DNA from 2 places in the Arthrobacter sp. P4_H3 genome. Region 1 is predicted to be linked to the other one. Evidence: riboswitches for the same ligand, from Rfam matches in the RefSeq annotation. Region 1 holds a riboswitch; the other holds the start of a gene.
What was found. Region 1 has a riboswitch for glycine ahead of gcvP (aminomethyl-transferring glycine dehydrogenase). Riboswitches for the same ligand answer to the same signal wherever they lie in the genome.
Positions count from the first base shown of each region.

Region 2: it holds a riboswitch for glycine, as region 1 does, so the genes downstream of both, gcvP (aminomethyl-transferring glycine dehydrogenase) here and gcvP (aminomethyl-transferring glycine dehydrogenase) in region 1, are expected to answer to the same signal.

Region 1 covers NZ_JBFUKK010000035.1:5,802-11,368, reverse strand. Annotated here, with positions in the region: gene AC1DRE_RS24490 (nitrilase-related carbon-nitrogen hydrolase) at 1-49, opposite strand, end outside; gene AC1DRE_RS24485 (Dps family protein) at 242-721, shown strand; gene AC1DRE_RS24480 (MFS transporter) at 864-2,510, opposite strand; gene AC1DRE_RS24475 (TetR/AcrR family transcriptional regulator) at 2,579-3,118, shown strand; glycine riboswitch at 3,269-3,367, shown strand; glycine riboswitch at 3,369-3,518, shown strand; gene gcvP (aminomethyl-transferring glycine dehydrogenase) at 3,570-5,567, shown strand, end outside.
Region 2 covers NZ_JBFUKK010000015.1:5,410-10,976, forward strand. Annotated here, with positions in the region: gene gcvP (aminomethyl-transferring glycine dehydrogenase) at 1-1,377, opposite strand, end outside; glycine riboswitch at 1,513-1,611, opposite strand; gene AC1DRE_RS17990 (PucR family transcriptional regulator) at 1,688-3,181, opposite strand; gene speB (agmatinase) at 3,416-4,420, shown strand; gene AC1DRE_RS18000 (purine-cytosine permease family protein) at 4,417-5,567, shown strand, end outside.

The sequences.
Region 1 (5,567 bases):
GGGTCCGCGCGAGGGAAACAGGCGGGGTAAGGCAGGTGATTTCAATCATGGTGAATACTCCAGTGAGACGGCGGTCACTAAATGAATGACGTTCATTTAGTATCCATGCCATGCCGCCGCATGGCAAGGGAAAAATGAACAAACATCATTTTGTTAAGCCCGGCGCGAGAATCGGTGGCGCCGCTGTGGCGGCTGGGATAGTTTCGGATTACCCGAGAAACCGCTGACACCAGGAGGATCAATGAAGGCATCACCGACGCTGACCAATAATCTGCAGGCTGTGCTCGCGGACCTGATTGAACTGCACATCCAGGGCAAGCAGGCGCACTGGAACATCGTGGGAACGAACTTCCGTGACCTTCACCTGCAGCTGGATGAAATCATCGACGCCGCACGGAACTTTGCCGATGACATGGCCGAGCGCATGCGCGCGCTCCATGCCCTGCCGGACGGCCGCAGTGCCACCGTGGCGGAAACCACCAGCCTCGCCCAGTTCCCGCAGGGCCTGATCAGCACCAAGGACGCCGTTGACCGCATCGTGGCCGCACTTGAGGCCGCTGTGGGCACCATGCGCAAGGTCCACGACGAGGTTGATGAGGAAGATCCCACCACCGCGGACCTGCTACACGAGTTCATTGCCAAGCTCGAGCAGTACGCATGGATGGTGGGCGCGGAGAACATGAAGGCCTCGGCCAGCGTGACCACTCCCGACAGCAAGTAACCCCGGCGGCACACTAACGCCGCAGGGAAGACGGTTGCGACGCCCTTGTTCGCCCGCAGCCGCCAGGGAGGCCCGGCACCGGATCATCCGGCGCCGGGCCTCCCCTTTGCCCGGCCGGCCTATATCGAAAAGGGAAGAGGGGCTACTTCGCCTTGGGTACTCCGCGGAGTACGACGGCGACCAGGACCGCGGCCCCTGCCATCAGCCCCAGCGCAATGGACGCCGTCACGTGGACACCCGAATCAAACGCCACCCGGGCGGCGGACGTCAGGGCGTCCGCCAGCGGGGCCGGCAGCGAGTGGGCCAGCTCGACTGCCCCCGTCAGCGTCTCGCGGGCCTGGGCGACGTCGTGGGCGGCACTGCCGGTCCCGGACATGCTGATGCCCTCCGGCAGAACCAGGTTCCGCTGATAGGACGCAGTGAGGATCGAGCCAAGGATGGCTGTGCCAAGCAGTGAGCCAATCTCATAGCCTGTTTCCGATATGGCGGCTGCCGCGCCCGACTTTTCCGGCGGGACAGCCCCCAGGATCAGGTCGTTGGAGATGGTTTCCGCCGCGCCCACACCTAGGGCAAGGATTAGGAGGGCGCCCAGCAGGAGGGCCGGGCCGCCTGAATGATCGCCAAAGGCCACCACGAAGTAGCCTGCCGCGCTGAGCGACAGGCCCCCGGCAACCACGAAGCCGGGCCGAACCTTCCGCACCAGCGGCACCACGAGCAATCCGGCGGCCACGGTGGCAATCAGGGCCGGGATCATGGCGATTCCGGATTCCGTCGGGCGCTGGCCTTCCAGCAGCTGGAGGTGCTGGGCCAGGAAAAGAATGAAGCCGTTGAACGAAAACAGCGCCAGGACGTTGGCCGTGATGGCCGTGCTGAAAATCCTGTTCCCGAAGAGGCTCACGTCCAGTAGCGGGCTCAGGAGTCTTTTCTGGCGCCGGACGAAGACGTAGCCCATCAACAGCCCGAAGGCGATGATCGCGGCGGGTGCGACCCCGAATCCCTCCGTGGCCAGCGACTTGATGCCGTAGACCACGGGAACCATCGTCAGCAGGGACAGGGCGATGCTGGCGATGTCCGCCGTGCCGGGCCGCGGGTCCCTGGACTCGGGAATGAAAACAGGGCCGAAGGCCAGGATGGGCAGCATGATGGGCACTGCAACCAGGAGGATGGCGCCCCACCAGTACTGCTCCACGAGCCAGCCGCCGAAGATCGGGCCCAGTGCGGCACCACCCGAGAATCCTGCCGCCCAGATGGCAATGGCAAGCCGCCGCCGGTTGGGGTCCGGGAAAATGTTGCGGATCAGGGACAGGGTGGACGGCATCAGCATCGCACCGAAAAAGCCCAGTGCCGCGCGTCCGGCGATGAGCCATTCCGCGCTGGGAGCGAAGGCGGTGGCTGCCGACACCGCGGCAAAGCCCGTGCTGCCGATCAGGAGGAGCCGGCGGCGGCCGATCCGGTCGCCAAGACTCCCCATGGCCACGAGGAGCCCGGCGAGGACCAGCGGATAGGCGTCCACGATCCAGAGCAGTTGAACGCCGCTGGGTTCCAGGCTGCGGGCGATCGCGGGCAGCGCGAACGTCAGGGCGGTGTTGTCGACGGCGACCAGCAGGACCGGAAACATCAGCAGCCCGAGGGCAAGCCATTCACGTCCCGGCTTCGGGGCGCCAAGCTGCCGGCCGGTCGGCTGTGGGCCAGTGGGCTGCCGGCCGGCAGGCTGGTGCGCGGCGCGGACGGAAGCGCCGGCGGCGAGGTCCTGCGTGGCCGGCGTCGAAGGTGAGGAGAAGGTACCCATGTAATAACTGTACCGTCTGGACGGTATAGTTAAGAAATGAGCCCGGGCCACCGGGCATGATAGGAACCATGGCCAGAAAACCTGTTGCACGCGAGGCCGTGCTGGACGCCTTTGAATCCCTCCTGATTGAAGTGGGTGAACGCGCCGCCACCCTGGATGCCGTGGCGAGGCGGGCCGGCGTTTCCAAGGGCGGACTCCTGTACCACTTCCCGAACAAGGAGGCCATGATCTCGGCGCTCCTGGAGCGCATGGACCGGCTGGTCGCGGAGGATGTTCAAATCATGGCCAACGCTCCTGAAGGGGCGGCGGTTCACTTCATCAAAGCCTCCCTCTGGGCAGACACTCCGCTGGACCGGGTCTTCGTGGCCGCCACTAGGCTGGCCGAAGTGGCCCACGAGGAAACGCTGCATCGATTCGCTGCCGTCCAGGGCGCCTGGCTGGGGCTGCTGGCAGGGGACGTCGGCCCGGCGATGGCCAAGGCCGTGCTCTACATGGGCGATGGACTGTATTTCAATGCCATGCTCGCCAGCGGTCCCGGTGCCTCGCCGCCCGAAATGAGCGGCGACGTCGACAGTCTCCTGGCCGCCGTCGAACGCCTCCGCGGCTGAGCGCCGCGCGGCTGCCGAACCCGCCGTTCAGGCCCGCCGCTCCGGAGGTTCGTAACGCGGCGCCGGCGTTGTCCCTGGAGTTTGCAGACGCGTCTCCGGCGTAGGACAATGGACGCTGTGACTGTTGTCACCGCAAACTAAATATGCCTTTGATCTGCGGCGGGAGAGTTCTGCAAGTAGGTACAAGCAGGCGCCGTAGGAGCAAATCCTCCCCAGGAATCTCTCAGGCCCATGTACCGCCGCGGCAAGGCAACTCTGGAAAGCAGCAGGCTGTCCGTCCCGCGTCCCAACCCTGTTGAGACGCGGAACGCTGACATGCTGTGCTCACCGACGGTGCAAGCGGACCCATGCGAAAGCACGGCTCCGCGGAAACTCTCAGGTCCAATACAGAGTGGGGAGGAACCCGAATCGATGTGGCGTACCCTGCGCCGCCTTAGTTATGGAGTTCCTTGTGACTGTCAATTCAGCCTCCACTTCCTTCGTTGACCGCCATATCGGCGCGCGCCGCGAAGCCGACGTCGACGCGATGCTCAAGGCTGTCGGCTACGACACCGTTGACTCGCTGGTTGACACGGCCGTTCCGAAGGATATCCGGCAGGAAGTCGCCCTGACGTTGCAGGACGCCCTGAGCGAGGTCGAGGTACTGGCCGAGCTGCGCAAGCTGGCTGCCAGGAACAAAACGGCAGTACAGATGATCGGCCAGGGCTACTACGACACGGTGACCCCGGCAGTGATCCGCCGCAACATCCTCGAATCCCCGGCCTGGTACACCGCCTATACGCCCTACCAGCCGGAAATCTCCCAGGGCCGCCTTGAGGCACTCCTGAACTTCCAGACCATGGTCCAGGACCTCGTGGGCCTGCCCATCGCCAACGCCTCCCTGTTGGACGAAGCCACCGCCGTGGCTGAAGCAGTCCTGATGATGCGGCGTGCCAACAAGAACAAGGCCGCCCATGACGGCAAGACGGTCCTGGACGCGGATGTCCTGCCGCAGACCATCGCCATCGTCAAGGGCCGTGCCGAGGCGCTCGGCTTCGAGGTTGAGGTGGCGGACCTCTCCAAGGGACTGCCCGACGGCGTCATCAACGGCATCGTGCTGCAGCAGCCGGGCGTTTCCGGCCGTGTGTTCGACCACGCCGCCGTTATCGCCGCCGCGAAGGAACGCGGCGCGCTGGTCACCGTGGCGGCCGACCTGCTCTCGCTGACCCTGATTACCCCTCCGGGTGAGCAGGGCGCGGACATCGCCGTCGGCTCCACCCAGCGCCTGGGTGTGCCGCTGTTCTTCGGCGGCCCGCACGCCGCCTACATGGCCGTCCAGAAGGGTCTTGAGCGTTCCATGCCCGGCCGCCTGGTGGGTGTGTCCAAGGACAACGCCGGCACCCCGGCCTACCGCCTTGCCCTGCAGACCCGCGAGCAGCACATCCGCCGCGAAAAGGCCACGTCCAACATCTGTACCGCACAGGCGCTACTGGCCATCGTCTCCTCGATGTACGCCGTCTACCACGGCCCTGACGGACTGAAGTCCATCGCCGAGACCGTCCACCAGAACGCGCGCACCCTGGCGGCCTCCCTGCAGGGCGCAGGCCTTGAGATCCTGCACGGCAGCTTCTTTGACACCATCACCGTCCGCGTCCCGGGCAAAGCCGCCGACATCGTCGCCGCCGCCGAAGCCAAAGGCATCAACCTGCGTGGCATCGATGCAGACACGGTCGGCATCTCCGCTGACGAAACCACGACCCCGGAAACCGTCGCCGCCGTTGCCGCCGTCTTCGGCGCCGAGGTTGCCTCGGACGACGCAGGCTTCGCCCTCGACGCTGCCGTCGAGCGTTCCTCGGACTACCTGCAGCACCCGGTTTTCAACACACACCGCTCGGAAACCCAGTTGCTGCGCTACATCCGCAAGCTCTCGGACCGCGACCTCGCGCTGGACCGCACCATGATCCCGCTGGGTTCATGCACCATGAAGCTGAACGCCACCGCCGAGATGGAAGCCATCTCCTGGCCGGAGTTTGCCTCCATCCACCCCTTCGCCCCGGACTCCCAGACCGAAGGCTGGCGTGAACTGATCGAAGGCCTGGAAGCGGACCTCGCGGAGATCACCGGCTACGACCAGGTTTCCATCCAGCCGAACGCCGGCTCGCAGGGCGAGCTCGCGGGCCTGCTGGCGATCCGCGGCTACCACCTGTCCCGCGGCGATGACCAGCGCAACGTCTGCCTGATCCCGGCCTCGGCGCACGGCACCAACGCCGCGTCCGCCGTCCTGGCCGGCATGAAGGTGGTCGTCGTGGCCACCGCAGCCGACGGCACCATCGACCACGCCGACTTCCAGGCGAAGATCGAAACCCACAAGGACGTCCTGTCCGCGATCATGATCACCTACCCGTCCACGCACGGCGTATACGACGCCGACGTCCGCGAAATCTGCGACTCGGTGCACGCGGCCGGCGGG
Region 2 (5,567 bases), on a different contig from region 1:
TTCGAACCCGGACGCGGCGCCAACCGGACCGGCGCCGAAGGCGACAGCAACCGCGGAGAGGACCTCCGGCGTCGTCGTCTCATCAACGGAAACCCCGACGGTGTCGGCGTCGATGACGCGCAGGTTGATGCCGCGCGCTTCGGCGGCGGTGATGACCCTGCTGGCCTTGCCGGGGACGCGGACGGTGAGGGTGTCGAAGAAGGACTCGGAAACGAGCTCGCGGCCGGCCGTCTTGAGCGTGGTGGCGAGGGTACGGGCGTGGTCATGAACCGTTTCGGCGATAGCCTTCAGGCCTTCCGGGCCGTGGTAGACCGCGTACATCGAGGAGACAATGGCCAGCAGCGCCTGTGCCGTGCAGATGTTGGACGTAGCCTTCTCGCGGCGGATGTGCTGCTCACGGGTCTGCAGCGCCAGACGGTAGGCGGGCACTCCCGCGTTGTCCTTGGAGACGCCGACGATGCGGCCGGGAAGCGTGCGCTCCATGCCTTCCCGGACAGCCATGTAGGCGGCGTGCGGGCCGCCGAAGAACAGCGGCACGCCCAGGCGCTGCGCTGTTCCGACGGCGATATCGGCACCCTGCTCCCCCGGAGGAGTGATGAGGGTCAGGGCCAGGAGATCGGCCGCGACGGTAATGAGCGCACCGCGGTCCTTGGCTTCTGCAATGACAGCAGACTGGTCCCAGACGCGGCCCGAGACGCCGGGCTGCTGCAGGACGATGCCGTTGATGACGCCGTCGGGCAGGCCCGTGGAAAGGTCGGCAACCTCAACCTCGAAGCCAAGTGCATCAGCGCGGCCCTTGACGATCGCGATGGTCTGCGGGAGGCAGTCGGCATCCAGGACGGTCTTGCCGTCGCGGGCTTCCTTGTTCTTGTTGGCGCGGCGCATCAGCAGCACGGCCTCTGCCACTGCCGTGGCTTCATCGAGCAGGGACGCGTTGGCCACGGGCAGGGCCGTCAGGTCCTGGACCATGGTCTGGAAGTTCAGCAGGGCTTCGAGCCGGCCCTGCGAAATCTCCGGCTGGTAAGGGGTGTAGGCCGTGTACCAGGCAGGGGCTTCGAGGATGTTGCGGCGGATGACCGGCGGCGTGAGGGTGTCGTAGTAGCCCTGGCCGATCATCTGCACTGCAGTCTTGTTCTTGGACGCGAGCCGGCGAAGCTCGGCCAGGACTTCGACCTCGCTGAGCGCCGCCGTGCCGCTCGGCAGCGTCAGGGCAGACTCCTGGCGGATGGAATCGGGGACAGCGACGTCCACCAGGCCGTCGACAGAGTCGTAGCCGATGGCCTTGAGCATGGTGTCAACGTCGGCCTGGCGCCGGGCGCCGATGTGCCGGTCCGCGAAGGCGGTGGGGGTTGATTGAACAGTCAAGAGGAACTCCATGATTCAGGCGCCCTGTGAGCGCCACGACGATGTGGGTTCCTCCCCGCTCTGTATTGGACCTGAGAGATTCCGCGGCATGATTGCCCGCTTGCACCGTCGGTGAGCCCGGTTGCCCGGACTGCTTTCCAGAGTTGCCTCGCCGCGGCGGTACATGGGCCTGAGAGATTCCTGGGGAGGAGTTGCTCCTACGGCGCCTGACTGGATGTACCGGCAGGACTCTCCCGCCGCAGATCAAAAGCGTGTGCGCCACTCGGAAGTGACGCGGTTCACAGAATAGCGGGTTCTCTCCGCCCGCGCAAGAAGGCCCCGTCTAGTTGTGCATGGCCTCATGGATTTGAAGCGCAAACCAAAGCTGGGCCAACGTGGACGTTTCGGTCATGTCCAGGCCCGTCAGCTCGCTGATTTTCCGGATGCGGTAAATGACGGTTTGCCGGTGCGCGAACAGTGCCGCCGCGGTCTTTTGCCACGATCTCTGGGTGTCCAGGTACGTCCTCAACGTCACGATGAGATCACCTTCCTGGCTCTGTTCGTACGCGAAGATCGGGCCCAGCAGCCGTTCCACCAACGCCGTCCCTTCCTCGAAGCTCGTGAGCCCCAGCCAGGAGGGACCTTCCGCGTACCGGGACAGCTTCAGGGCGTTGCCCTTGGCCGTGCCGAGTGCCCACAACGACTCCTGCAACGCACGCTGGATGCCGGGCGCAGAGGCCGGCGAGCTGATGCCGATCCGGACCCCGGGACCGGCACAGTGGACCAGAATATCGTCGGTCACCGCCGCGGACACCGCCACATGAAGAGTGTTGAAGCGCCGCAGGCAGGCAGCCGGAAAGCCGTGGCGCCACAGTTCGACGTGGACGTCAGCCAGCCGCTCGCCGTCGTCGGCCGCTATCGAAACCATCAGGAAATCGTTCGCCGGAACATCAAAGGCCGTGAGCCGGCTTTCCAGTTCCGCCGTTCCCAGGCGACCGTCGACCGCTTGCAACAGGAATTCGCTCGCCAGGCGGTGCAGGCCTTCCAGGGACAGGACTTTTCGTGAAAGTTCCAGACCCAGTACCGTTGCCGCATGCAGCAGCACGACGGCGTCCGGGTGCGGTTCGCCGTTGGGGAGCACCACCAGGAGCGCATTGGCGTGTGTGGGGATATCCATCATCAACACATGCCTGTCCCGAAGCCGATGCCACTGGAACTTCTTCCCGGCCAGGGATATTCGCCCGGTCAGCCGGGCCAATTCCGCCTGCAGGAAGTCCGGCAGCGGCTGGCCGTCCGGATGCCACGGATGAAGGCAGCGCCTGTCCACGACGAACAGCTCTGCATCGAGTTCAGCCGCGAGGCCCACAAGGAGGCCCTGCATGTGGTCTTCGGATGCTCCGGCAGTGCGGAGCAGATCGTAAATCCGGGCGGTCTGTCGCAGCCGCCGCGATTCCTCCAGCAGGGAGGATTCAGCCACCGTTCGCGCGATGGCGATGAACGGGAGCGGGTAGGGCACGTTGATCAGCGGCAGCGGCAGCCGCTCACAAGCGGCCAGGAACTCCGGCACCAGTTCCGGCGCGTGCATCTTCTCTCCGATGGCCAGGGCACTGGCGCCCGCCTCCACCAGCGCTTCGGCGAGCGCAACCTGCCCGGCAGCATCGGCCGGGATGGAGAGGCCGTTGGTCATCATCAGCTCGCCGCCGGTGACCCATTCCCACAGCCTCGGCAAGTCAGACGTGTGGGCCCAGGTGATCCGGTTGCCGCTGCCTGCGGATCCCGCCAGCAGCGTGAGTCCCAGCTGGGGTTCCGCCACGAGCTCGGCCACTGTAATAGCCATGGAATTGCGCTCCCAGATCCTTGGTTTCCGGCCCCGCTACAGGCTTATAGACATATGTATAAGAGCCTCGGCCATTTGTAGTCAATCTAACGCTATACGCCGTGACGCGCGTCACCAAGAATTGGATTACTTACTTCCCGCTCAACCTCCCGCTCAACGGCGAGCAACCCAACACCTCCCCCGAACCGCCGCCGGCGTCACCGCCCGGCTGCACAGCAACCGAAGGATCCAGGCATGACAACGCACAAGCCCATCGGCCCCGTCGACGCAACAAAAGTCCCCCGGTATGCAGGCCTCGGCACGTTCGCCAGGCTTCCCCAGATCGACCGCGTTCCGGACTACGACATTGCCATCGTCGGTGTACCGTTCGACGGCGGGACCTCCTTCCGGCCCGGCGCCCGTTTCGGTCCCGCCGCAGTCCGCGAAGCCTCCCGTCTCCTTCGCCCCGGCTACCACCCCGAACTCGACGTCGAGCCGGTCTACGAAGTCCAGGTTGTAGACGCCGGCGACATCGCCTGCACGCCCTACGACATCACACGGGCGGTCCGCGAAATCGAAGAACAGGCGCTGCCCCTCATCAGCGAAGACAAGAAGCTCATCTCCATCGGTGGCGACCACACCATTGCCCTCCCGATGCTGCGGGCATTGAACACGGTCCACGGACCGGTGGCTTTGCTGCACTTCGACGCCCACCTGGACACGTGGGACACCTATTTCGACCAGCCGGTCACCCACGGGACCATCTTCCGCCGGGCATTCGAGGAAGGACTCCTGGTGGAAGACATGTCCATGCACGTCGGCATCCGCGGGCCGGTCTACGACCGCAACGACTTCCTCCGCGACCACGAGTTCGGCTTCCAGATCATCCGCTGCTCGGACCTGGACGTCATCGGCGTCCCGGCAGCCATCCAACAGGTCAAGGAGAGACTCGGCGACACCCCCGTCTACGTCTCCATCGACATCGACGTCCTGGACCCGGCCTACGCACCGGGCACCGGCACCCCCGAGATGGGCGGGCTCCACTCCCGCGAACTCCTGGCCCTTCTCCGCGGGCTGAACGGCATCAACATCGTGGGCGCCGACGTCGTCGAGGTCGCTCCGGCCTACGACCATGCAGACATCACCACCGTCGCCGCGGCCACCCTCGTCTTCGACCTGCTCGCCCTTATGGTGAACCGCAGCAAGGCCGAATCGAACACCGTCCGTGAACTGCAAGCAGCATCCTGGAACGCATCATGAGCACTCGAACAACTCCCGTCGCCTCGGCCGAAGTACCCCGGCTCGAGGACAAGACCATCCAGCCCATCCCGGCGGACGAACGCCATGGGAAAGCCCGGGACCTCTTCACCATCTGGTTCGGTTCCAACATCATGATCATGACCATCGTGACCGGCGGCCTCGCCACCACGGTGTTCGGCCTCCACTTTGTGCCCGCGATCGTGGGAATCATCATTGGGAACGTCGTCGGTGGCATCTTCATGGCCCTCCATTCCGCCCAAGGCCCGCAACTGGGCGTGGCACAGATGATCCAGACCCGCGGCCAGTTCGGTTCGTACGGGGCACTCCTGATCGTTGTCATTGTGGTGATCATGTACGTCGGGTTTTTCGCGGCGAACCTCGTCTTTGGCGGCGAAGCAATGGCCGCAGTCAACCCGGGAATCAGTGTTGACGCAGGCATCATCATCATCGGCATCGTCAGCGTGATTGCCACGATTTTCGGCTACCGGCTCATTCACGCCTATGCACGCTTCCTGAGCGTCGTGGCCGGTGTGGCGCTGCTGCTGGCCTTCGCCTGGATCCTCTTCGTCCAGGGACTGCCGGCCAGCTTCCTGGACCAGGGAAACTTCAACTGGGTCGGCTTCATGGGCACGATCTCCGTATCAGCCCTGTGGCAGCTCGCCTACGCTCCTTACGTCTCGGACTACTCCCGCTACATGCCCCAAGGCACCGGCTCGGCCCCGGCCTTCTGGGCGTCCTACTCAGGCTGCGTCCTGGGCACCTTGTTCCCCATGGTCCTAGGCGCACTGGTGGGAACGCTCGCCGCGACGTTGAGCAACGACGCCGGCAACGTTGAAATCGTCGGCAGCCTGGGAGCGTTTCTCCAGCCATGGACCATGATTGTCATCGGAATCTTCTGCCTCGGGGTTGCGGCGTCGAACGCCATGAATCTTTACTGCGGCGTCCTGTGCAGCCTCACCATCGGCCAGACGTTCAAGCCGAACTGGTTGCCCCACGCCAAGACCCGAAGCGTTGCGGCCCTGATCCTCTTCACACTTGCCGTCCTGATCGCACTGTTCGCCCGCGACAACTTCATCCTCTTCTACACGAACTTCCTCTCCTTCCTGATGTACGTGTTGGTTCCCTGGACGGCCATCAACCTGGTGGA